Regions from separate parts of the Streptomyces sp. RKND-216 genome, predicted to be linked through region 1. Evidence: predicted binding sites of a transcription regulator. Region 1 holds the regulator's gene; the other holds the start of a gene.
The links. The regulator HrcA, encoded in region 1, represses chaperone genes, less so after heat shock. The targets are predictions, from matches to a motif close to TTNGCACTCNGNNNNNCNGAGTGCNAA.

Region 1 (11,950 bases):
CCCGGAGGACCGCAAGATCGTCACGCTGGCGCGGGCGGCGCGGGCGCGCAACGGCGCGCCGGAGGGCGCGGCCGTGCGGGACGAGACCGGGCGGACGTACGTGGCCGGCTCGGTCGCGTTGCCGTCACTGCCGTTGAGCGCGCTGCGCACGGCCGTGGCAATGGCCGTGGCGTCCGGCGCGAAGAGCCTGGAGGCTGCGGCAGTGGTGACCGCGGCCGGGCGGCTTCCGGACGAGGACCTGGCGGCCGTGGGCGATCTCGGCGGCGCCGGCACGCCGGTGCTGCTGGCGGGCCCGGACGGCGTGCTGCGCGGCACGCTGCGGACGGGCTGACCGGGGCCGTGGGGCGGGGCCGTGCGGCCGCTGCGGCGGGCGCTGGTCGGGGCTCCCGCTGCGATCGGGGAGAATGGTCGCCATGAGTGACCCCTCCCCCTCCTCCCCCGCGGCGGCGGACGCCGCGCACCGTTCGGGCTTCGCGTGCTTCGTCGGCAGGCCGAACGCCGGCAAGTCGACGCTGACCAACGCGCTGGTGGGCACGAAGGTCGCGATCACCTCCAACCGCCCGCAGACCACGCGGCACACCGTGCGCGGCATCGTGCACCGTCCGGACGCGCAGCTGGTGCTGGTCGACACGCCGGGACTGCACAAGCCGCGCACGCTGCTGGGCGAGCGGCTCAACGATGTGGTGCGCACAACCTGGGCCGAGGTCGACGTGATCGGCTTCTGCCTGCCCGCTGACCAGAAGATCGGGCCCGGTGACCGTTTCATCGCCAAGGAGCTGGCCGGCCTGAAGCGCAAGCCCAAGGTCGCGATCGTCACCAAGACCGACCTGGTCGACTCCGAGACGCTGGCCGAGCAGCTCATCGCGGTGGACCGGCTCGGCAAGGAGCTGGGCTTCGAGTGGGCGGAGATCGTGCCCGTCTCGGCGACCGCGGGGAAGCAGGTCGAGCTGCTCGCCGACCTGCTGGTGCCGCTGCTCCCCGAAGGGCCCGCGCTCTACCCGGACGGCGACCTCACGGACGAGCCGGAGCAGGTCATGGTCGCCGAGCTGATCCGTGAGGCGGCCTTGGAGGGCGTGCGGGACGAGCTGCCGCACTCCATCGCGGTGGTCGTGGAGGAGATGCTGCCGCGCGAAGGACGGCCGGCGGACCGGCCGCTGCTGGACGTGCACGCCAACATCTTCATCGAGCGGCCGAGCCAGAAGGGCATCGTGATCGGCCCCAAGGGGCGCCGCCTGAAGGATGTCGGCACCACGTCCCGCAAGCACATCGAGGCGCTGCTGGGTACTCCGGTCTACCTCGACCTGCACGTGAAGGTGGCCAAGGACTGGCAGCGCGATCCCAAGCAGCTCCGCCGCCTGGGTTTCTGAGGCCCGGGTCCTCCGGGGGGACGAGTCCGGTGATCCGTTGCGGCGTGGCGTGTGCCCGGGGCGCGGACGGGCGCTTCAGACGCGGCGCTTGGGCAGGGGGACGCGGTCGAGGTCGCGGGCGGTGGTGAGTTCGCCGTCGAAGCCGGCCGCGCGGGCCTGCGCGGCGAAGGCGGCGGGGTCCGGGTAGCGCTGGCTGAAGTGCGTGAGCACCAGGTGCCGCACGCCCGACTCCGCCGCGACGCGGCCCGCCTGACCGGCGGTCAGGTGCCCGTACTCCTCGGCGAGCGCGGTGTCCTCGTCCAGGAACGTCGACTCGATGACCAGCATGTCGCAGCCCTCCGCGAGCGCGTACACGCCGTCGCAGAGACGGGTGTCCATGACGAACGCGAACCGCTGGCCGGGGCGGGGAGCGCTGACCTCCTCCAGGGTGACGCCGCGCAGGGAACCGTCTCGCCGGAGCCGGCCCACGTCCGGGCCCGTGATGCCGTGGGCACGCAGCCGGTCCGGCAGCATGCGGCGCCCGTCCGGCTCGGCGAGGCGGTAGCCGTATGCCTCCACGGGGTGGGAGAGGCGGTACGCGGTGAGGGCGTAGGCGGCGCCCTCGTACAGCACGGCCTGCTCGGCGTCGGGGACGGGCTCCGTGCGCAGGGGGACGGTCTCCCGGTAGGCGGTGGCGTGACGCAGCCGGTCGAAGAAGTGCGCGCCGGACGCCGGGTAGTGGGCGGTCACCGGGTGCGGCACCCGGTCGAGGTTGATGCGCTGCAGGACCCCCGCGAGGCCGAGGGAGTGGTCGCCGTGGAAGTGGGTGACGCAGATGCGGTCGATGTCGTGTGCGGCGACCCCGGCGTACAGCATCTGCCGCTGGGTGCCCTCGCCCGGGTCGAAGAGCAGGCCCTCGCCGTCCCAGCGCAGCAGGTAGCCGTTGTGGTTGCGGTGCCGGGTCGGCACCTGGCTGGCGGTGCCGAGGACGACGAGTTCGCGGACGGACATGGCCGGGTCCTGTCGGGGCGGGCTACGACGGGCGGGCGGGGCGGCTCAGCCGGGCGGCCAGTTGAGGCCGCGGCCGCCGAGCACGTGGGCGTGCGCGTGGAAGACGGTCTGGCCGGCACCCGTGCCGGTGTTGAAGACGACGCGGTAGCCCGTGCCCGGGCCGCCCTCGGCGACCGCGATGCCCTCCTCCTCGGCGACCGCGGCCGCTTCGCGCAGCACGTCGGCGGCGATCTGCGGCGCCTCCACCGCCAGCGTGACGGCGTCCTGGTGGTGCGCCTTCGGGATCACCAGAACATGGGTGGGGGCCTGCGGGTTGATGTCGCGGAAGGCGAGAGTCGTCTCCGTGTCGCGTACGACGGTCGCGGGGACGTCCCCCGCGACGATCTTGCAGAACAGGCAGTCGGCCTGCGGTTCTCCCGCCACGGTGGCGCCTCCGGCTGTGCGTCGTCGGTGTACCCAGCGGATCGTACCGCCCGGGCGGCTGCGGGACGTGCGCACGCCCCGGCACGGTCGCGCGCATTCGTGTGCGGGCCGCTCGTGCGGCCGCTGGACGCACATGGGTGTCCGCGCGGGCGATGCTCCTACGGATGTCAGGCGGGGGCCGGGAAGCGGTAACGGGTCTGGCCGTGCGGGTCCTTGGCGAACGCGAGCACCTTGACGGGCTCCACGCGGAACACGGCGGCCGCGTCGTCGCCGGAGCCGAACACCCCGTCGCCGACGTCGAAGTGCCAGTCGTCGCCGTACTTCGTCTCGTAGGCGTCCGCGATCTCCCGGAGTGCGGCGCCGTCGGTGACGGGGACGGCGAGGCCCTCGACGACGACGTCGAGGCCGCGGTTCCAGGCGTTCGCGCCGGTGGTCAGCGCGACCCGGCGGCCGTGCCCGAGGTTGCGGGCCTTCTGTTCGCGCAGGCCGGTGCAGAAGTGGACCTCCTGCCCGGCGCCCCCGGTCACGCCGATCAACGGCGTCACGTGCGGGCGGCCGTCCCGCCGGACGGTGGTCAGCCAGTACAGCTCGGCCTCCCGGAGCGTCCGGGCGACCTCCGCCCACGGTGTGGCGACGGCTTCCGGTGCGCCGAACCGGACGTCGATCTCGGGCGCGGGGACGAGGGTCATGGCGGACCTCCTGCGGGACGGAGTGCTCTCACAGGGGACGACTCCTCGCACCGGGCGAAATCATCGCCGGCGCGACGCGGGCCGTCAGGACCAGCGGCCGGTGCGGGTCAGCAGAAGGGAGGTCGCGGCCGTGCCCGCCGTGGAGGTGCGCAGCACCGTGCGGCCCAGCCGGTACGGCTCGGCGCCCGCCTCCGCGAAGGCGGCCAGCTCCTCCGGGGAGACGCCGCCCTCGGGGCCGACGACCAGCACGACGTCCCCGTCCACCGGGAGCGGAGCGGTCGCCAGCGGCGCGGCGCCCTCCTCGTGCAGCACGGCGGCGAACGCGGCGCCGGACAGCAGCGGCGCCACCTGCCGGGTCGTGGCCGGTTCGGCGACGTGCGGAAACCGCAGGCGCCGGGACTGCTTGCCCGCCTCGCGCGCGGTGGCACGCCACTTCGCCAGCGACTTGGCTCCACGTTCACCGCGCCACTGCGTGATGCACCGGGACGCCGCCCACGGCACGATCACGTCCACGCCGGTCTCCGTCATCGTCTCCACGGCCAGCTCGCCCCGGTCGCCCTTGGGCAGCGCCTGCACGACGATGATCCGGGGCCGGGGCACGGGATCGGACCGGACGTCGGTGACGGCGACCTCCAGCCGGTCCTTGCCCTCGACGGCGGCGACCGTGCCGGAGGCACCGGTGCCCGCGCCGTCGGTGAGGACGATCGACTCGCCCACGCGCATGCGCCGCACGGAGACGGCGTGCCGGCCCTCCGGACCTGTCAGCCACACGCGGCCGGCCCCGGTGAGGGGCGGCGCGTCCGGCCCGTCGAGGAGGAACACGGGAGCGGTCACGCCTCCACCTCCCGTCCCGTCGACGCGGCGCGGGCGGAGGCCAGTTCACCGGCGAGCACCTCGACGAGCCGCGCGGCGGGCATCGTACGGGCCAGCCGGTGGCCCTGACCCGCCCACAACGCCATCCCCTGTGGGTCGCCGGCCTTCGAGGCGGCACGGCGCAGGCCGGCGGTGAGGTGGTGGACGTCCGGGTAGGCGGCGGGGGCGTGCGGACCGTGCTCGCGCACGAACCGGTTGACCAGAGCGCGTGCCGGGCGCCCGGAGAAGGCACGGGTCAGCTCCGTGCGGTCGAACAGAGGGTCCGTCAGCGCCCGCTTGTGCTCGGCGTGCGCACCGGACTCGGGGCACACCAGGAACGCGGTGCCGAGTTGGGCGGCGCTCGCACCGGCAGCCAGCACCGCGGCGATCTGCGACCCGCGCATCAGCCCGCCGGCGGCGACCAGCGGCAGGCGCACCGCCTCGCCGACGAGGGCGAGCAGCGGCAGCAGTCCGGTCGCGCGGCAGCCGCCGTCCGCCGCCGGGTCGTCGTGGTGGGTGCCCTGGTGGCCGCCGGCCTCCGCGCCCTGCACGCACACCGCGGCGGCCCCGCGGTCCTGGGCGGTGAGCGCCTCGTCCACGGAGGTGACCGTGACGACCGTCGACGTACCCGCCTCCGCGAAGCGGCGCAGCACGCGCTCCTCGGGGCAGCCGAAGGTGAACGACACCAGCGGCACGGGGTGTTGGAGGAGGATCGCGACCTTCGCGTCGTAGGCGTCGCTCCCGCCCCTGTCCGTGTCGCCGAGTTCGGCGCCGTAACGGGCCGCCTCGGGGGCGAGCTCGTCGCGGTAGGCGGTGAGCGCCGCCGCCTCGGCGACCGGTGTCTGGGGCAGGAAGAGGTTCACGCCGAAGGGGCGTGGAGTGAGCCGGCGCAGGTGGCGCGTCTCCTCGTACATCGCCTCCGGCGTCTTGTACCCGGCGGCGAGCATGCCGAGACCGCCGGCCTCGCTGACGGCAGCGGCGAGTTCCGGGGTGGAGGCGCCGCCCGCCATGGGTGCCTGAACGACCGGGTGACGGAGGAGGGCGAGGTCGAGGTCGGGGGCCATGTGACCATCCTGTCACGCCCCGTACGCCGCCCGTTGCTGGGGCCGCAGCCGCTCGGCGGTCGCCGCGCGGCACGGCCGCCCCCGGCGGTCACCCGGCGGACGGCGCAGACCGCCCACCACCGCGAGACGCCGCCGGACACCGGCGCGCGGACCCCGCGGCTGCGGTGAAACGGGTGCGGCACGGCGCCGCACCCCGGCGCCGTGCGCCGCGCGGGGAAAGCGCGGCGCGCGGGCGCGGGCCCGGCATGGGTCAACGGCCGTTGAACGCGTCCTTGAGGCGGTGGAAGAGGCCCTGCTGCCCCGGCTGGAACTGGCCCTGGGGCCGTTCCTCTCCGCGCAGCGTCGCCAGGCGCCGCAGCAGGTCCTCCTGCTCCGGATCCAGCTTGCTCGGCGTCGTCACCTCGACGTGGACGATGAGCTGGCCGCGGCCGCCGCCGCGCAGGTGCGTGATGCCGCGCTCGTGCAGCGGGATCGACTGGCCGGACTGGGTGCCGGGCCGGATGTCGATCTCGTCCATGCCGTCCAGTGTCTCCAGCGGCACCTTCGTGCCGAGAGCGGCCGCCGTCATCGGGATGGTGACCGTGCAGTGCAGGTCGTCGCCGCGACGCTGGAAGACCGAGTGCGGGGTCTCGTGGATCTCGACGTAGAGGTCGCCTGCCGGACCGCCGCCCGGGCCGACCTCGCCCTCGCCGGCGAGCTGGATGCGCGTGCCGTTGTCGACGCCGGCCGGGATCTTGACCGTGAGGGTGCGCCGCGAGCGCACCCGGCCGTCGCCGGCGCACTCGGGGCACGGCGTGGGCACGACCGTGCCGAAGCCCTGGCACTGCGGGCACGGGCGCGAGGTCATGACCTGGCCGAGGAAGGAGCGGGTCACCTGCGAGACCTCGCCGCGGCCGCGGCACATGTCGCAGGTCTGCGCCGACGTGCCCGGTGCCGCGCCCTCGCCGGAGCAGCTGCCGCACACGGTTGCGGTGTCGACCTGGATCTCCTTGGTGGTGCCGAACGCGGCCTCGTTCAGGTCGATGTCCAGCCGGATCATCGCGTCCTGGCCGCGCCGGGTGCGCGAGCGCGGGCCGCGCTGGGACGCCGTGCCGAAGAAGGCGTCCATGATGTCGGAGAAGTTGCCGAAGCCGCCGCCGAAGCCGCCCGCGCCGCCGCCGGGCCCCGCGGGGTCGCCGCCGAGGTCGTAGACCTGCTTCTTCTGCGGGTCGGAGAGCACCTCGTACGCGGTGTTGATCTCCTTGAACCGGTCCTGCGTCTTCGGGTCCGGGTTCACGTCCGGGTGCAGTTCGCGCGCCAGCCTGCGGAAGGCCTTCTTGATTTCGTCCTGCGAGGCGTCGCGCTGCACGCCGAGGACGGAGTAGTAGTCCGTCGCCACTTAGCTCTCCGCCAGGATCTGTCCGACGTAACGTGCCACTGCGCGTACCGCTCCCATCGTTCCGGGGTAGTCCATCCGGGTCGGCCCCACCACGCCGAGCTTGGCGACCGCCTCGTCGCCCGAACCGTAACCGACCGAAACCACGGATGTGGAACTCAGCCCCTCGTGAGCGTTCTCATGACCGATTCGCACGGTCATGCCCGAGTCGGTGGCCTCGCCGAGCAGCTTCAGCAGGACGACCTGCTCCTCCAGCGCCTCCAGCACGGGCCGGATGGTGAGCGGGAAGTCGTGGCCGAAGCGGGTGAGATTGGCGGTGCCGCCGATCATCAGCCGCTCCTCTGTCTCCTCGACCAGCGTCTCCAGCAGGGTGGCGAGAACGGTGGAGACGGTGCCGCGGTCGTCCGCGTCGAAGGAGTCGGGAAGGTCCTGCACCAGCCGGGGCACATCGGTGAAGCGCTGGCCGGCGGTGCGGCCGTTGAGCCGTGCGCGCAGGTCGGCGACAGTGTTCTCGCCGATCGGCGCGGGGCAGTCGACCATGCGCTGCTCGACGCGTCCGGTGTCGGTGATCAGCACCAGCATCAGGCGGGCCGGCGCGAGGGCCAGCAGCTCCACGTGCCGCACCGTCGAGCGGGTCAGCGATGGGTACTGCACCACCGCGACCTGGCGGGTGAGCTGCGCGAGCAGCCGCACGGTGCGGCCGACGACATCGTCCAGGTCGACGGCGCCGTCGAGGAAGTTGTGGATCGCGCGGCGCTCCGGCGAGGACAACGGCTTGACGCCCGCCAGCTGGTCGACGAAGAGCCGGTAGCCCTTGTCGGTGGGGATGCGTCCGGCGCTGGTGTGCGGCTGCGCGATGTAGCCCTCGTCCTCGAGCGCCGACATGTCGTTGCGCACGGTTGCCGGGGAGACCTGGAGGTTGTGTCGCTCCGTGAGCGCCTTCGAGCCGACGGGCTCCTCGGTGCCGACGTAGTCCTGGACGATGGCGCGCAGCACCTCGAGTCTGCGTTCACTGAGCACGCGCACACCTCCGTCCCAGGGCCGTCCGCCGTCTGCCCGGCCACTGCTGGCCTGGCACTCTCCTTGGCCGAGTGCCAGCGGTTTCCCAGCAAGTGTACGACCGGGGGACGTGGCCGGGGCAAGGGCGGCTCCGCTGCGGGTCGGTAGCGATCCCGTAGCGGTCGGGAGCGGGTCGGCGCGAGGACGCGGGGTGCGCCCCGTTAGCGTCGGGAGACATGGACATCGGCTGGGAAGAGCTCGCACCGGGCGTGCTGCGCGCGCGGCTGCCTCGGTGGGACGCCACCGTGGGCGCCGTGGCGGATGCGGAGGGGGCGCTCGTGGTCGACACCGGCTCCTGTCTGGCCGAGGGCGCGGCGGTCCGTACGGCGGTGCGCGAACGGCTCGGGCTGCCGGTGACCCGGGTCGCGCTCACCCACGCGCACTTCGACCACGTGCTGGGCACCGCCGCCTTCGCGGGCGTGCAGGTGTACGGCGCGGTGGGGCTGGAGGGCGTCCTGCGGCACGACCGGGAGGCGATCCAGCGGGACGCGGTGCGGCACGGCCTGGACCCGGCCGCCGCGGCGCAGGCCGCGGACGCCCTGGTGCTGCCCCAGCACGCGGTGAGCGGCGAACTGACGCTGTCCCTCGGCGGGGGACGGCAGGTGCTGCTCGCCAACGTGGGGCCGGGCCACACCGGCCACGACCTGGCCGTGCTGGTGCCGGGGCGCGAGCCCGGCGCGCGGGAGGTGGTGTTCTGCGGCGACCTGGTGGAGGAGTCCGGAGAACCGCAGGCCGGACCGGACGCACTGCCGGCCCGCTGGCCCGCCGCGCTGGACCGGCTGTTGTCCCTCGGCGGCGAGGACGCGGTGTACGTGCCGGGGCACGGCGCGGTGGTCGACGCTGCGTTTGTCCGCGCCCAACGCGACGCACTGGCACGGCGTTTCGCCCGGCCGTGACGCCTGCGGCCAGAATGGGCGGATGCGCAGTCGCCGGTACGACCCCGACCTCACCCCGCCCTGGAAGCGCCGCACGGCCGCGGTGCCCGAGGTCCCCGCCGACCCGGACCTCGTCGTGGAGGAGGCCGCGACCGGCTTCTGCGGCGCGGTGGTCCGGTGCGAGAAGACGGCGCAGGGGCCGACGGTGACGCTGGAGGACCGGTTCGGCAAGCATCGCGTGTTCCCGATGGAGCCGCGCGGCTTCCTGCTGGAGGGGGAGGTCGTCACCCTGGTGCGCCCCGCATCCGTCGCCCCCGCGGCGCCTGCCTCAGCCGGGCGCACGGCCTCCGGCTCGGTCGCCGTGCCGGGCGCACGGGCCCGCGTCGCACGGGCGGGAAGACTCTATGTGGAGGGGCGGCACGACGCGGAACTGGTGGAGAAGGTCTGGGGCGACGACCTGCGCGTCGAGGGCGTGGTGGTCGAGTACCTGGAGGGCGTCGACCACCTGGCCGAGATCGTGGACCTCTTCGGCCCCACCTCCGACGCACGGCTGGGCGTCCTCGTCGACCATCTGGTGCCCGGGTCGAAGGAGTCCCGGATCGCGGCGGACGTGACCGCGACGTGGGGCGCGGAACGGGTGCTGGTGGTGGGCCACCCGTTCGTCGACATCTGGGAGGCGGTCAAGCCCGCGGCGCTCGGCATCGACACCTGGCCGCGGGTACCACGCGGGCAGGACTGGAAGACGGGCGTGTGCGAGGCGCTGGACTGGCCGGCGAACACCGGGGCCGCGTGGCGGCGCATCCTCGGCGCCGTCCACTCCTACCGCGACCTGGACCCGGGCCTGCTCGGCCCGGTGGAACACCTCATCGACCACGTCACCGTGGGCGGCCCGAACGGCGGCTGACTCACCTGACGTGACCGGCTCACGTCAGGGTCCGGAACTCGACGGCCTCGAGAGAGACGCCCAGCACGTCCGCCGGCTCGGTGAACAGCACGCAGCGGCCGGCCAGCGGGTGGACCAGCAGGCAGGCACACCGGTCGGTTCACTTGTTCGACCGACGGGCGGGGGCCTCGCGGTCACCGACCCGGCCACCGGGATGCAGGTGGGCGCAGAGGAAGGCGAGAGCCATGGCCCCGGCCATGCAGGCGAACACGACCTGCGTGGCCTCGGCGAAGTCCATGCGCACGGCGTCCATCGTCTCCCGCATGAACGACGACACCGGACCGCTGCCGCCGGGCTCCGACTCGTCGCCGTGGCCCGTGACGGACTCCGCCACGCGGCGCGCGACCTCGGCGGACCGCTCCCCCGTGAAACCGCGGCGCTCGAAGGTCTCCAGCACCCGGTCCGTCGTGACATGGGTGAGCACCGTACCGAAGACCGCCAGCCCGACGGCGGCCGCGAAGTTGCGCAGGGTCTGCGTAATGCCGGTGACCTCACCGTACGAGGCGGAGAGGGCGCGGTTCACGGCGTCCGTCGAGGCGGGCGACAGCAGGAACCCGATGCCGGCGCCGGCATCACGATGTACGGCCACTGGTCGTTCAGCGACAGCTCGGTCGCACGGTGCGCCCACAGCGCGAACCCGGCGGCGCCCAGCGCGGTCCCCAGAAGCATGGGGTGCTTGGCGCCCCGGGTGTCGAGCATCCGGCCGCCCAGCTGGGACGCCACGCCGAAGCCGGCGAAGAACACCAGCATGTAGATCCCCGCCTCGTTCGGTGACGCACTGAGCGACACCTGCGCGTAGACCGAGGCGAAGAAGAAGACCGGCACGAACGCGATCATCGCGAAGAACAACACCAGGGCGTCCGCGACGAACGCCCGGTCGCGGAACACCGCCATGGTGATGAGCGGATGACGCGTGGTGCGCAGTTCCACGCGGACGAACAGTGCCAGGATCAGCAGCCCGCCGGCGATGCACGCCCAGGTGGCGGCGCTGCTCCAGCCCCACGCGGACGCCTGCATCAGCCCCAGGACGCTCAGGCCCATGCCCGCGGCCACGAGGACGGCGCCGGCCACGTCGAGTGACTCGCGACGCGGCTCGTCGCGGATGCGGGCGAGCAGCGTGAGCACGATGGCGATCACGGCGACGGGGATGTTCACCCAGAAGATCGCCCGCCACGTCCATGAGGTCAGCCAGCCGCCGAGGATCGGGCCCACGGCGGTCAGGCCGCCGGACAGCCCGAAGAAGAGCGCGAGCGCGCTGCCGCGGCGCTCCAGGGGGAAGACGGCGACCACGACCGCGAGGGCGGCCGGGAACATCAGCGCCGCGCCCCGGCCCTGCGTGGCGCGGAAGCACACCAGCCACGCCTGGGCGAAGGAGTCGTCGGGGACGAAGCCGCACAGCACCGAGGAGACGACGAACAGGACCGTGCCGATCAGCATGACGCGGCGGTGGCCGTACAGGTCGGACAGCCTGCCGCCGAGCGCGAAGAAGGCGGCGAGGGAGAGCAGGTAGGCGTTGACGATCCACTGCACGCCGGACGACGACAGCGACAGCTCGTCTGTGATCTCGGGGCAGCGACGGCCACGATCGTCTGGTCGATAAAGGTCATCGACACGGCGAAGAGCATGGCGGCCAGGGTCAGCCATAGGCTCCCGGTACGGCGCGCTTCGGAGGGCGTGCCGGCGGTCTGTCGGCCCATGTCTGGCATGCTCGCCCGGCCCGGGGCGCGGGGCACCCCGCCCCAGCCGTCCGGGTGACTCCTCCGCACCTCGCTCGCGCCTCGCCCACGCCACGACCGCCGCCACGCCGTGCGGGCGGCGGCGGACAGCGGGGAGGCTGCTGCCGCCCGGCCCGAGGGGTCAGTCCGTGAGGGCGCGGACGACCGCATCGGCGAGGAGGCGCCCCCGGAGGGTGAGGACGGCGCTGCCGGCGGCGTAGGGGCCGGGCTGGAGGAGGCCGTCGTCCAGCGCGCGGCGCGCGCCGGCGAGCCCTGCGGGGGTGACGAGCCCGAGCGGGCACCCCTCCGCGAGCCGCAGCTCCAGCAGGATGCGTTCGACGCGCCGGTCCTCCGCGTCGAGCACTTCGCGCCCCGCACCGGGCGACCGGGACTCCCCCAGCGCCTGGGCGTACGCGCCGGGGTGCTTCACGTTCCACCAGCGCACGCCGCCGACGTGGCTGTGCGCGCCGGGGCCCGCACCCCACCAGTCGGCACCGGTCCAGTACAGCTCGTTGTGGCGGCACCTCCCGGGCTTTGAGGCCGCCCAGTTGGAGACCTCGTACCACGCGAACCCGGCTGCAGTCAGCGCCTCCTCGGC
Region 2 (11,950 bases), 2.2 Mb from region 1:
GCAAGACCACGCTGGCGCGCGGCCTCGGCGAAGGACTGGGGGTACGCGGCGCGGTGACCTCGCCGACGTTCGTGATCGCTCGTGTCCACCCCTCGCTGTCCGACGGGCCGCCGCTGGTGCACGTGGACGCGTACCGGCTGGGCGGCGGCCTGGAGGAGATGGAGGACCTCGACCTGGACGTCTCGCTGCCGGAGTCGGTGGTGGTCGTGGAGTGGGGCGAGGGCAAGGTCGAGGAGCTGGCCGACGACCGGTTGCACGTCGTCATCGCACGCACGCTGGGCGCCGAGGCGGCCGAGGCGGCCGAGGCGGACGCCGGGGTGGACGACGTGCGCCGGGTCGTCGTCACCGCGGTGGGCGGGCGTTGGTCGGGGGAGGACCTGACCCTCCTTGGCTGAACGGGCGACGCGCACCCGGTGAAGGTTTCCGACAGCGCGTCGGAAAAAGGTTGCGCAGGTGGGCGCGCCCGTGGTCCCATGGAGGCCCAGAGCTGGTTAGGTCAGCCTAACTTCGGAGGTGTCCATGTCGGCAGAGGAGCGGGTCCGCCCCCGTGCGTGGCACCAGTCGCCGACCATGAGCGAGCTGCTCGCGTCGTGCGTCGCCGCCGACGCGGTCTCCCGGCCGCCGCGCACGCCGGACGCCCCTGCGGCGGAAGCCGAGCAGGAGGCGGGCACCGAGCGTCCTGCCGTGCCGCAGGTGCGTCGCGACGCGGCCTGAGCGTCGCCCGTACGGGTGGTTTCCGGCTGTCCCCGCGCACGTGCTCCCGGCGCCTGCGGTGCCGTGCCGCCGCCCGCGCCCGACCGTCAGGGGACGACGACCACCGGGGTGCCCGGGGTGGCGAATCGCCACATGGCCTCGCCGTCCGCGGTGCGTTCCCGGATGCCGCCGGTCTTCTTCGCCGGGTCCAGCTCCGGACGGGAGCCGTCCGCCGCGGCGCTGAAGCCCACGACCGTCCCGTCCGCGTACCCGAAGATCACCACGTTCTCGATCGGCACGCCGTCGGTGCCGGTGACCTGCGCCGTGCGCGAGGTCACCTCGTACGCGTCAGGCTCCGGGTCCACCGTGCCCGGCCAGACCTCGTACGTGCGGGAGACCCGTTCGTTGGCGCCCACCAGCCACACGCGGTCGCGCCGCAGCGAGTAGACGACGCGTTCCCCGGTGCCGGAGTCGGCGGGCAGGACGCGTTCGGACTCCTTGCGGTCCAGGGCGGACGCGCTGGGGGTGGGGGAGCCGTTCGCCCCGGTGCCCGCGCCGTTCGGGGCCGTGTGCCCGTCGTCCTGGGCGGCGGCCGCCTGGAAGGCGAGGAAGGACACCACGGCGAAGGCCAGCGCGGTGAGAACCGCGACGAAAGTCCCCGCGCTGCGGCCGCTTTTGCCTGTCACCGGCTGCCACCCTCCGTCTGCCTGCGTTCGCCAGCGGCCCGACGTTAGCAGTGCCCGGGGGCGGCGCGCCCCCGGGCGTGGCCGAGAGCCCGGGCCCCGGGGCGGGAGGGCTCCGTCCGGGCGCACTACCCGGCGCCGTTCGGGCCCGGTACGGCGGGACCCGCGCGCCGCCGAACCGGACCGGCCGCCTCCCGTGCCACAGTGGCGCGTCCCGTTCCGGTCGTCGCCCCGGGAGGGCGTGTCAGAGCCGGTGGGGGCAGGTGAGGGCCCGGCGGGGCCGGGGCGAGGAGGCGCAGCGTATGGCAGCCGGGTCCGGCACCCCTTCTCCGTCGCCCGGCCCCCGCCCGGGTTCCGGCGCCGCGACGGGAGCGGTCGGCGATCCTCTCGCCCTGGTGCGCAGCCGCCGCTACGCGGTGCTGCTGGTGGCGTCGGCCCTGCTCGGAGTGCCGGTCTGTGCGGCGGCGTTCGGGTTCCTCGCGCTGACGGAGAGCCTCCAGCACGTGTTGTGGAAGGACCTGCCGGAAGCCCTGGGCCTGGCCGCCACCCCGCTGTGGTGGCCGTTGCCGCTGCTCGCGGTCGGCGGCCTGTGCGCGGGTCTGGCCATCCGCTACCTGCCGGGGAACGGCGGTCACGAGCCCTCTGCCGGCTTCGCGCCCGGTGCCCCGCCGCGTGCCGTCGAGCTGCCGGGCATCGTGCTGGCCGCGCTGGCGTCGCTCTCCTTCGGCGCGGTGCTCGGGCCGGAGGCGCCACTGCTCGCCCTGGGCGCCGGACTGGCCGCGAACGCCGTACGCCTGGCCCGCCGCGATCCGGCGCCGCAAGCGAGCACCGTGCTCGGCGCGGCGGGGAGCTTCGCGGCCGTCAGCTCCCTGCTCGGCTCGCCGCTGCTGGGCGCGTTCCTGCTGATGGAGGCCTCCGGGCTGGCCGGGGCGATGCTGGGGCCGGTGCTGGTGCCCGGCCTCCTCGCGGCCGGAGTCGGATCGCTGCTCTTCGTCGGCCTCGGGTCCTGGACCGGGCTGGGCACCTACGCGCTGGAACTGACCGACGTGCCCCCGGCCCAGGACCCGACCGTTCCCGAGTTCGGCTACGCGGTCCTGACCGGGCTCGTCGCCGCCCTGGCCTGCGCGCTCGTCCGCAGGGGCGCCGTCCGGGTGCGCCGGTGGGTCGAGCCCCGGCGGGTTACCGGCACGGTCTGCCTCGGCCTGGCCGTCGGCGCCGTCGCGGTCGGCTATGCGGCGGGTACGGACCGGGAGGCGAGCGAGGTGCTCTACTCCGGGCAGTCCGCGCTCAGCCCGCTGCTGGCGGACGCCGCCGGCTACTCGGCGGCCACCCTGGCGCTGCTGCTGGTGTGCAAGACGGTCATGTACGCGCTGTGCCTCGCCGGTTTCCGGGGCGGCCCGGTGTTCCCCGCGATGTTCGTGGGAGCCACCGGTGGGCTGCTCCTCGCCCACCTGCCCGGGCTGTCCCCGCTGTCCGGCTTCGCCATCGGCATCGGCGCCATGGGAACCGCCATGCTCCGGTTGCCCCTGACCTCGGTCCTCCTGGCGACCCTGCTGCTCGGGAAGGCCGGGCTGACGGTGATGCCGCTGGTGATCGTCGCGGTGGTCACGGCCTACGTCGGCACCGCCGTGCTCAGCCCTCCCGGGACGGCGGGGGACACCGCGGACCGCTGAGTGCGCGACGGCGGCGCGTCGGCCTCCGACGGCGCACATCCGGTGCCGCGCGCCTTGCGGGGCGCCGTACGCAACGGTCCGGGTCAGCGCACGACCTCCCGTCCGGGCGCCGGACGCCTCGGCCCGCACGCGGCCCCGGAGGCCTGCACGCGCCTCGGCCCGCGCGCCGACGGGCCGGGCCCGAACGGGGGCGGGGCGGCGGCGCCTCCCCTGCGTCCGCCCCGTGCAGAGCCGACCGGTCCGCCCGCCGCGTCCACGGCCGTCGGCCGAGGTCGTTCGCGGGTGATCCACCACCATGCCTCCGTCCGGTTCCGGGTCTCGCTCCCGGAGCCCCGCACGTCGGGGGACGGACCGCCGGTGAGACGGACGTGCCGCCCCCGTGAGGCCGTCCCTCGCGGCGTTCCGCGGAGCCCTGACGGCGCACGTGCGCCGCGGAGACGTGGTTCGGGAGGCCGACCGATCGGCCGTAGGCTGGCACCGTGCTGCTGCTCGCTCTGGACACCGCCACGCCCGCCGTCACCGTCGCCGTGCACGACGGTGCGCAGGTACTCGCCCGCGCCGACCAGGTCGACGCCCGCCGCCACGGGGAGCTGCTGCTCCCCTCCGTGGACCGGGTGCTCCGTGAGGCGGAGCGCACCCTCGCCGACGTCACGCACGTCGTGGCCGGCGTCGGGCCCGGCCCGTACACCGGCCTCCGCGTCGGACTGGCCACCGCCGAGGCGTTCGGCGCGGCCCTCGGCGTGCCCCTGCACGGTCTGTGCACGCTGGACGGCATCGCCTACGCCACCGGTCTGGACACCCCGTTCGTGGTGGCGACCGACGCTCGCCGCAAAGAGGTGTACTGGGCGCACTACGCCGACTCCCGTACCCGGCGGGGTGAACCGTCCGTGGACCGCCCGGCGGACATCGCGGACGCCGTGGCGGGCGTGCCCGCCGCCGGAGCGGGCGCCCGCCTGTACGCCGACACCTTCACCGCCGTACGCGAGGACCTGCCCGAACACGTGTCGGCCGCGGCGCTGGCCGAACTGGCGGCGGAACTCCTGACCGCCGACCCCGGCGGCGGCACCGGGTTCCTGCCGACGCGCCCGCTGTACCTGCGGCGGCCGGACGCGCAGGTGCCCCGGAACTACAAGGTGGTCACTCCCCGGTGAGCATCCGGAACGCACGCCCCGCCGAGACCCGGAAGCCCCCGGGCGACGCCCCGACGTCCGGCACCGGCACCGGAACGACGCGGGGGCAGACGCCGGCGGAGACGGTCGCCCTGCGCGAGATGCGGTGGTGGGACATCGAGGCCGTGCTCGGGCTGGAACGGGCGCTCTTCCCGCAGGACGCCTGGTCGGCGGGCATGTTCTGGTCAGAGCTGGCGCACGCCCGCGGCCCGCACGCCACCCGCCGCTACCTGGTCGCCGCCGCACCCGGTGGCGGTCTCGTCGGCTACGGCGGGCTCGCCGCGGTCGACGGGGTCGGCGACATCCAGACCATCGGCGTGCTTCCCGCCCACGAGGGCACCGGGCTCGGCTCCCGGCTGCTCGCCGCACTGCTGGACGCCGCCGAGGGCGCGTTCGGCTGCCGCAGCGTCATGCTGGAGGTGCGCGTCGACAACCCGCGCGCCCAGCGCCTCTACGAGCGCTTCGGCTTCGAGACCATCGGCGTCCGCCGCGGCTACTACCAGCCCGGCAACGTCGACGCCTACGTGATGCGGCGCCACCGCGATCCCGCGCCGCGCGACGCGCACGACGAGACCCAAGGAAGCCGCCATGGCTGACGAGCCCCTAGTCCTCGGTATCGAGACCTCCTGCGACGAGACCGGTGTCGGCGTCGTCCGCGGGCACACGCTGCTCGCGGACGCCATCGCCTCCAGCGTGGACGAACACGCACGGTTCGGCGGCGTGGTGCCCGAGGTCGCCAGCCGCGCCCACCTGGAGGCGATGGTGCCGACCGTCGAGCGGGCGCTGAAGGAGGCCGGCGTGTCCGCCCGCGACCTCGACGGCGTCGCCGTCACCGCCGGTCCGGGCCTCGCCGGGGCCCTGCTCGTCGGCGTCTCGGCCGCCAAGGCGTACGCCTACGCGCTCGGCAAGCCGCTGTACGGGGTGAACCACCTTGCCTCGCACATCTGCGTCGACCAGCTGGAGCACGGCGCGCTGCCGGAGCCGACGATGGCGCTGCTGGTCTCCGGCGGCCACTCCTCGCTGCTGCTCGCCCCAGACATCACCTCCGACGTGCGGCCGCTGGGCTCGACCATCGACGACGCGGCCGGCGAGGCGTTCGACAAGATCGCTCGCATCCTGCACCTCGGCTTCCCCGGCGGGCCGATCATCGACCGGTACGCGCGCGAGGGCGACCCGCGGGCGATCGCGTTCCCGCGCGGGCTCACCGGCCCGCGCGACGCGCCGTACGACTTCTCCTTCTCGGGCCTGAAGACGGCCGTCGCCCGCTGGATCGAGGCGAAGCGCAACGCGGGCGAGGACGTGCCCGTCGCGGACGTGGCCGCGTCCTTCCAGGAGGCGGTCACCGACGTACTGACCCGCAAGGCGATCCGCGCCTGCAAGGACGAGGGCGTCGACCATCTGATGATCGGCGGCGGCGTCGCGGCCAACACCCGGCTGCGGGCGATGGCCGAGGAGCGCTGCGCGGACGCCGGCATCACGCTCCGCGTGCCACGGCCCAAGCTGTGCACGGACAACGGAGCGATGGTCGCCGCGCTCGGTGCGGAGATGGTCGCCCGGAACCGGGCGGCGTCCGACTGGGATCTGCCCGCCGACTCGTCCCTGCCGGTCACGGAACCGCACGTTCCGGGCCGGGAAGGGCAGGAGGACGGCCATGACCATGCTCTCGGTCACCGCCACGACCACGACCACGTGCACGAACTGAGCAGGAAGAACCTGTACGCATGACCGTCGCACTGATGTGGGAGGCCAAGGCCGTCGAGGGCCGCGGCGACGAGCTGCTCTCCTGGGCCCGTCACCAGGTGCTCTCTCCGGCGCCGCTGCGCCGCGAGACCTACCGCGCGCCCGGCGACCGGGTGCTCGTCATCGCCTGGTGGCACGCGGGCTACGACGCGGACCTCCCCGAAGTACCCGAACCGCCGGCCGAGCTGATCGCCCGCCCGGTGCACCGCTGGCGCTTCGAGCAGGTCCAGCCCGCCTGACGGCCCACCACCTCGGGGGTGGTGCGTCAGGCGGACCGCAGGACCGCTCTCGGCACCTGGTCGCTGACGTAGACCGGGTCGTCGGCCAACTGCCGTGCGAGGTAGGCGGATCGGGAGACCTGCCCTTGGCCTTCCCCGGCCAGGGCCGGGGCGGGGCCGGCGAGCACCAGGACGAGCGTGAGCAGGATCAGGCGTACGGCTCGTCTCACGGTGCCCCCCGGTGTCGCGTGTGGGCACCATCCCTGCCGGGCGACGCGCGCCCTGCGAACCCCCGGGGGGCCGAAGCGGCCTACGCGCTCGCCGGGCGGCCGAGCAGCATGGTGGGGGCGCCCGCGACGCGGGTGAGGAACACGGTGGCCGAGCCCGGGCCCCGGGGCTTCACCTTCCTCCGCAGCTCCTCGGGTTCGACGGCGGAGCCGCGCTTCTTCACCGTCAGCGTGCCGATCCGCCGCTCGCGGACCAGAGCGCGCAGTCGTTTGAGGTGGAACGGCAGCACGTCGGTGATCTCGTACGCGGTCGCGAACGGCGTGGGGGTGAGCGCGTCGGCGGTGACGTACGCGATCGTCGGGTCGATCAGCCGGCCGCCGACGGCCGCCGCTGCCTCCGCGACGAGATGGGCGCGGATCACCGCGCCGTCCGGCTCGTAGAGGTAGCGGCCGACGGGGCCCGGCTCCGGGTCGGGCAGCCCGGCGCCGTGCAGGGTCGCGCCCTGCGGCAGCAGCGTGGCCCGCACGCGCGGACCGTCTCCGCCCGCGGGCCCGCCGAACCAGAGCACGGCCTCCTTCACGTCCCCGGCGCAGGAGATCCACTCCGCCTCGGCCTCCTCCGGCACCACGTCGTGCGGGATCCCGGGCGCCACCTTGAGGGCGGCGTGCTGCGCGGCGCGTGCGGTGTCGATCGCCCAGCTCAGCGGCGGGGAGTACGCCTCCGGGTCGAAGATGCGGCCGCCCCGGCGCCCGCCGCGCCGGGCGGGGTCGACGAACACGGCGTCGCAGCCGGTGAGGTCCGCCGCGGCGACGTCGCCGCAGCGCACCTCGATCAGGCCGTCCAGCCCGAGTACCGCCGCGTTGGCGCGGGCGACGGCGCAGGTCAGCGGGTCGCGGTCGACCGCCCGGACGGACAGGCCGGCACGGGCCAGGGCGAGTGCGTCGCCTCCGACGCCGCAGCCCAGGTCGGCGACGCGGCCTGCCCCGCGCGCGGCGAACCGGGCGGCGCGGTGCTCCGCGACCGCCGTACGGGTGGCCTGCTCCAGCCCGTTCGGCGTGAAGTACATCCGGGCCGCGTCCGCCGCGCCGAACTTGGCGACGGCTCGCTGCCGCAGCCGGGCCTGCGCGACGGCCGCGGTCACCAGCGACGGCGGATGCGTCCGCCGCAGCCGGGTCACCACGGCCAGCTCGTCCGCGGGGTCGTGGTCGCGCAGCGCGTGCAGCAGCGTCGCGCCCTCGGGCGTCAGCAGCGCGGCGAACGCGGCGACGTCCTCGGGCACGTCGTCCGGTAGGGAGTCGGGTACGGCGCCCGGTGCGTCGTCCGGCGGGTCGGGGGGACCTGGCGTGTCGGGGGTGTCGGATACGGCCACACGGCTCATTCTCCCCGCCGCGCCGGAACGTCTGCGGGGTGTCCCCGGGAGCGGGTGGCACGATCCGGCGTCATGCGAGTAATGCGACAAAAGGTAAATATGACCGGACGAACGACCCGTCCCGTCCTGGCTTTCTCCGCCCTCGCGCTACTCGCCGCCCTCGCCCCCGGTGCGGGAACGGCCGACGAGCCGCCGCCCGCCTCGGCCGCCGGCGACCCGGTGCAGGCGGACGGGCCCGCCGCAGGGCGGGCGGGCCCCGGGGCCGCCACGGCGACCGACGCCGGAACCGCCAGACCCCGCGAGCACCGGGCGGCACCCGGGGAGCGGGAGGACACCTCGCAACAGGACGGCCGGACCGGGGCACGGCCCGCGACGCGTCACCGGGACGACGGCCGGCCCCCCGGCCACGGGGGCGGGGAACCGGCCGCCCGCCCGCGCGCCGCGGACCGCGTCGCCGCACCGGCACGCCGCCCGCTCGCGCTCTCCGTCGCGGTGGGCCCCGCCGCGCGCGCCCGGGCACTGACCACCGCCGACACCCTCGCCGCGCACGCCGCACGCATCCAGCGGCGGGTCGCCGCGTACCACCGCTGGGGGCTTCAGCCGCCGCCACCGCGCCCCGCGCCGCCCGTCGTCAAGCCACGCGTCCGAGGCGCCACGGTGGTGCGCCGGGTGCCCACGGACGACCGGGTCGTCTTCCTCACCATCGACGACGGCGCGCGGAAGAGCCCCGAGTTCCTGCGCATGGTGGACGACCTCGACATCCCCGTGACGTCCTTCCTCGCCGACGACGAGGCGGTGCTCCGCCCGGGATACGGGTACTTCCGCCGCCTGGAGGTCCTCGGCGGGACCGTCCAGAACCACACGCTCACCCACCCCTACCTGCCGGCACTCTCCTACCGGGAGCAGCGCCGCGAGATCTGCGGGCAACAGGACCGCATCCAGGAGGAGATGGGCGGTCCCCAGCCGCGCCTGTTCCGTCCGCCGTACGGCGCCTACGACCGGGACACCCTGCGCGCGGCCCGCGCCTGCGGCCTGGACGCCGTCGTGCTGTGGGGCATGGAGGCATGGGCGGACCGCATCGACTTCCAGGAGCCCGGCGCGGACCTCTACCCGGGCGCCGTGATCCTCACCCACTACCGCGGCCCGGCCTCCTGGGGCGACGGCGGCACCATGGCCGACATGCTGCGCGGAGTGCTGGAGGCCGCCGCCGAGCAGGGCTACGCCGTCGGCCGGCTGGAGGACTACCTGTGAGCGGCCCGTCGGCTCACCGCCCGTACAGCGTGGTGAGGTCGATCTCCATGGGGAACGGGACGACGACCGAGAGCGTGTCCCGGTGGATGCCGGTGGCCACGTAGGCGCCCGTGGTGTCGTCCCGTTCGTAGGCGTGCACGACCGTCCGGTCGTCCTCCTCCTCGACGCGCCAGAAGTGCCGGATGCCGGCGTGGGCGTACTTCAGCGGCTTCGTCTCGCGGTCCCGTGCGACGGACTCCGGCGAGACGATCTCGACGACGAGGACGACTTCGCCGGGCAAGTAGGAGGTGCGCTGCTTCTTCGGAGGCGCGTCCACGACCAGAATGTCCGGCTCCGGGCGCTGACGTTCACCCAGACGGATGGTCATCTCCACCTCGGTCAGCAGGTCGTGCGGGGCCGCGAGCTCTATGGCGTTGGCCAGCCGCCGCATCACCCGGCTGTGAAAAGAGGTCTGCGGCGACATCATGATGAGAGCTCCGTCGATCAGCTCCGTGCGCGGGGCGGACGGCGGAAGCCTGTCCAGGTCGTCGGCCGTCCAGCCGTCCGGGGGTGCCGGCCACAACCAGTCCGGCAGGGATTCCGCACTCACAGTCGGCACTCCTTCGCAGGGCGGGCACCTCGACGCGTCGATGCCGCTCAGCGTACCGCCGAGGCCCCGGGACACTCCGGTCGTTGGCACTCTGGTTGACGGAGTGCTAACCGCGGCATAATCTCGGTTCTGGCACTCTCCACCGGTGAGTGCCAAAGCGCGACGGGCAGATCCGGCACCCGCGACGACGGGTCTTCCAGGTCGCCACCCCAGACATTCATGACCCCGCTGAGAACTCCGAAGGGGGAGGTCGGATCGTGACGACCGCCACCAGCTCCAAGGTTGCCATCAAGCCGCTCGAGGACCGCATCGTGGTCCAGCCGCTCGACGCCGAGCAGACCACGGCCTCGGGCCTGGTCATCCCGGACACGGCGAAGGAGAAGCCCCAGGAGGGCACCGTCCTGGCCGTCGGCCCGGGCCGCTTCGAGGACGGCAACCGCCTGCCGCTCGACGTGTCCGTCGGCGACGTCGTGCTGTACAGCAAGTACGGCGGCACCGAGGTGAAGTACAACGGCGAGGAGTACCTCGTCCTCTCGGCTCGCGACGTCCTCGCGATCGTCGAGAAGTAAGCACCTCCAGCAAGCCGAGAAAGCCGAAGAGAAGCTTTCGATCCGCGCCCCGGTACCCGCCGTGCATGAGCTTCCGGGACCGGGGCGCGGTTCATTCGAGAGGACCCATAGCTCCCATGGCCAAGATCCTGAAGTTCGACGAGGACGCCCGTCGTGCCCTCGAGCGCGGCGTCAACAAGCTCGCCGACACCGTCAAGGTGACCATCGGCCCCAAGGGCCGCAACGTCGTCATCGACAAGAAGTTCGGCGCCCCGACCATCACCAACGACGGTGTCACCATCGCCCGCGAGGTCGAGGCCGAGGACCCCTACGAGAACCTCGGCGCCCAGCTGGTGAAGGAGGTGGCGACCAAGACCAACGACATCGCGGGCGACGGCACCACCACCGCCACCGTGCTGGCGCAGGCGCTGGTCCGCGAGGGCCTGCGCAACGTCGCCGCCGGCGCCTCCCCCGCCGCCCTGAAGAAGGGCATCGACGCCGCGGTCAAGGCCGTCTCCGACGACCTGGTCGGCACCGCCCGCCCGATCGACTCCAAGGAGGACATCGCCGCGGTCGCCGCGCTGTCCGCCCAGGACAAGCAGGTCGGCGAGCTGATCGCCGAGGCGATGGACAAGGTCGGCAAGGACGGTGTCATCACCGTCGAGGAGTCGCAGACCTTCGGCCTGGAGCTGGACTTCACCGAGGGCATGGCCTTCGACAAGGGCTACCTGTCGCCCTACATGGTCACTGACCAGGAGCGCATGGAGGCTGTCCTCGACGACCCGTACATCCTGATCCACCAGGGCAAGATCAGCTCCATTCAGGACCTGCTGCCGCTGCTCGAGAAGATCATGCAGGCCGGCAACAGCTCCAAGCCGCTGCTGATCATCGCCGAGGACGTCGAGGGCGAGGCGCTGTCCACCCTCGTCGTCAACAAGATCCGCGGCACCTTCAACGCCGTCGCCGTCAAGGCGCCCGGCTTCGGCGACCGCCGCAAGGCGATGCTCGGCGACATGGCCACCCTGACCGGCGGCACCGTCATCGCCGAGGAGGTCGGCCTCAAGCTCGACCAGGCCGGTCTGGACGTGCTGGGCACCGCCCGCCGCGTGACCGTCACCAAGGACGACACCACCATCGTCGACGGCGGCGGCAAGGCCGAGGACGTGCAGGGCCGCGTCGCCCAGATCAAGTCCGAGATTGAGACCACCGACTCCGACTGGGACCGCGAGAAGCTCCAGGAGCGCCTGGCCAAGCTGGCCGGCGGCGTCTGCGTGATCCGCGTGGGCGCGGCCACCGAGGTCGAGCTCAAGGAGAAGAAGCACCGCCTGGAGGACGCCATCTCCGCGACCCGCGCCGCGGTCGAGGAGGGCATCGTCTCCGGTGGCGGTTCCGCACTGGTGCACGCCGCCAAGGTGCTCGAGGGCTCGCTCGACAAGAAGGACGACGAGGCCACCGGTGTCGCCGTGGTCCGCCGCGCGCTCGTCGAGCCGCTGCGCTGGATCGCCGAGAACGCCGGCCTGGAGGGCTACGTCATCACCTCCAAGGTCGCCGAGCTCGACAAGGGCCAGGGCTTCAACGCCGCCACCGGCGAGTACGGCGACCTGGTGAAGGCCGGTGTCCTCGACCCGGTCAAGGTCACCCGTTCCGCGCTGGAGAACGCCGCGTCCATCGCGTCGCTGCTCCTCACGACCGAGACCCTGGTCGTCGAGAAGCCGGCCGAGGAGGACGAGGCCGCCGGCGGCGGTCACGGCCACGGCCACGCGCACTGAGCCTGCCCGCTCCGCGAGCC

Region 2: the regulator HrcA is predicted to act here: its motif matches at 9,697-9,723, upstream of groES (co-chaperone GroES).

What each region holds. Positions count from the first base shown of each region.
Region 1 covers NZ_SSBQ01000002.1:4,392,069-4,404,018, reverse strand. The annotation lists gene E4198_RS19075 (cytidine deaminase) at 1-331, shown strand, start outside; gene era (GTPase Era) at 405-1,367, shown strand; gene E4198_RS19065 (ribonuclease Z) at 1,443-2,357, opposite strand; gene E4198_RS19060 (histidine triad nucleotide-binding protein) at 2,403-2,780, opposite strand; gene E4198_RS19055 (pyridoxamine 5'-phosphate oxidase family protein) at 2,948-3,469, opposite strand; gene E4198_RS19050 (16S rRNA (uracil(1498)-N(3))-methyltransferase) at 3,554-4,303, opposite strand; gene E4198_RS19045 (nitronate monooxygenase) at 4,300-5,385, opposite strand; gene E4198_RS25015 (hypothetical protein) at 5,386-5,553, shown strand; gene dnaJ (molecular chaperone DnaJ) at 5,636-6,763, opposite strand; gene hrcA (heat-inducible transcriptional repressor HrcA) at 6,764-7,780, opposite strand; gene E4198_RS19030 (MBL fold metallo-hydrolase) at 7,996-8,715, shown strand; gene E4198_RS19025 (DUF3097 domain-containing protein) at 8,738-9,598, shown strand; partial or broken gene E4198_RS19020 (MFS transporter) at 9,738-11,262, opposite strand; gene hemW (radical SAM family heme chaperone HemW) at 11,495-11,950, opposite strand, start outside.
Region 2 covers NZ_SSBQ01000002.1:2,182,123-2,194,072, reverse strand. The annotation lists gene tsaE (tRNA (adenosine(37)-N6)-threonylcarbamoyltransferase complex ATPase subunit type 1 TsaE) at 1-395, shown strand, start outside; gene E4198_RS09555 (hypothetical protein) at 520-714, shown strand; gene E4198_RS09550 (hypothetical protein) at 801-1,379, opposite strand; gene E4198_RS09545 (chloride channel protein) at 1,679-3,049, shown strand; gene tsaB (tRNA (adenosine(37)-N6)-threonylcarbamoyltransferase complex dimerization subunit type 1 TsaB) at 3,529-4,200, shown strand; gene rimI (ribosomal protein S18-alanine N-acetyltransferase) at 4,320-4,814, shown strand; gene tsaD (tRNA (adenosine(37)-N6)-threonylcarbamoyltransferase complex transferase subunit TsaD) at 4,807-5,943, shown strand; gene E4198_RS09525 (hypothetical protein) at 5,940-6,197, shown strand; gene E4198_RS09520 (hypothetical protein) at 6,224-6,406, opposite strand; gene E4198_RS09515 (class I SAM-dependent methyltransferase) at 6,487-7,683, opposite strand; gene E4198_RS09510 (polysaccharide deacetylase family protein) at 7,873-9,024, shown strand; gene E4198_RS09505 (Uma2 family endonuclease) at 9,038-9,613, opposite strand; gene groES (co-chaperone GroES) at 9,871-10,182, shown strand; gene groL (chaperonin GroEL) at 10,299-11,930, shown strand.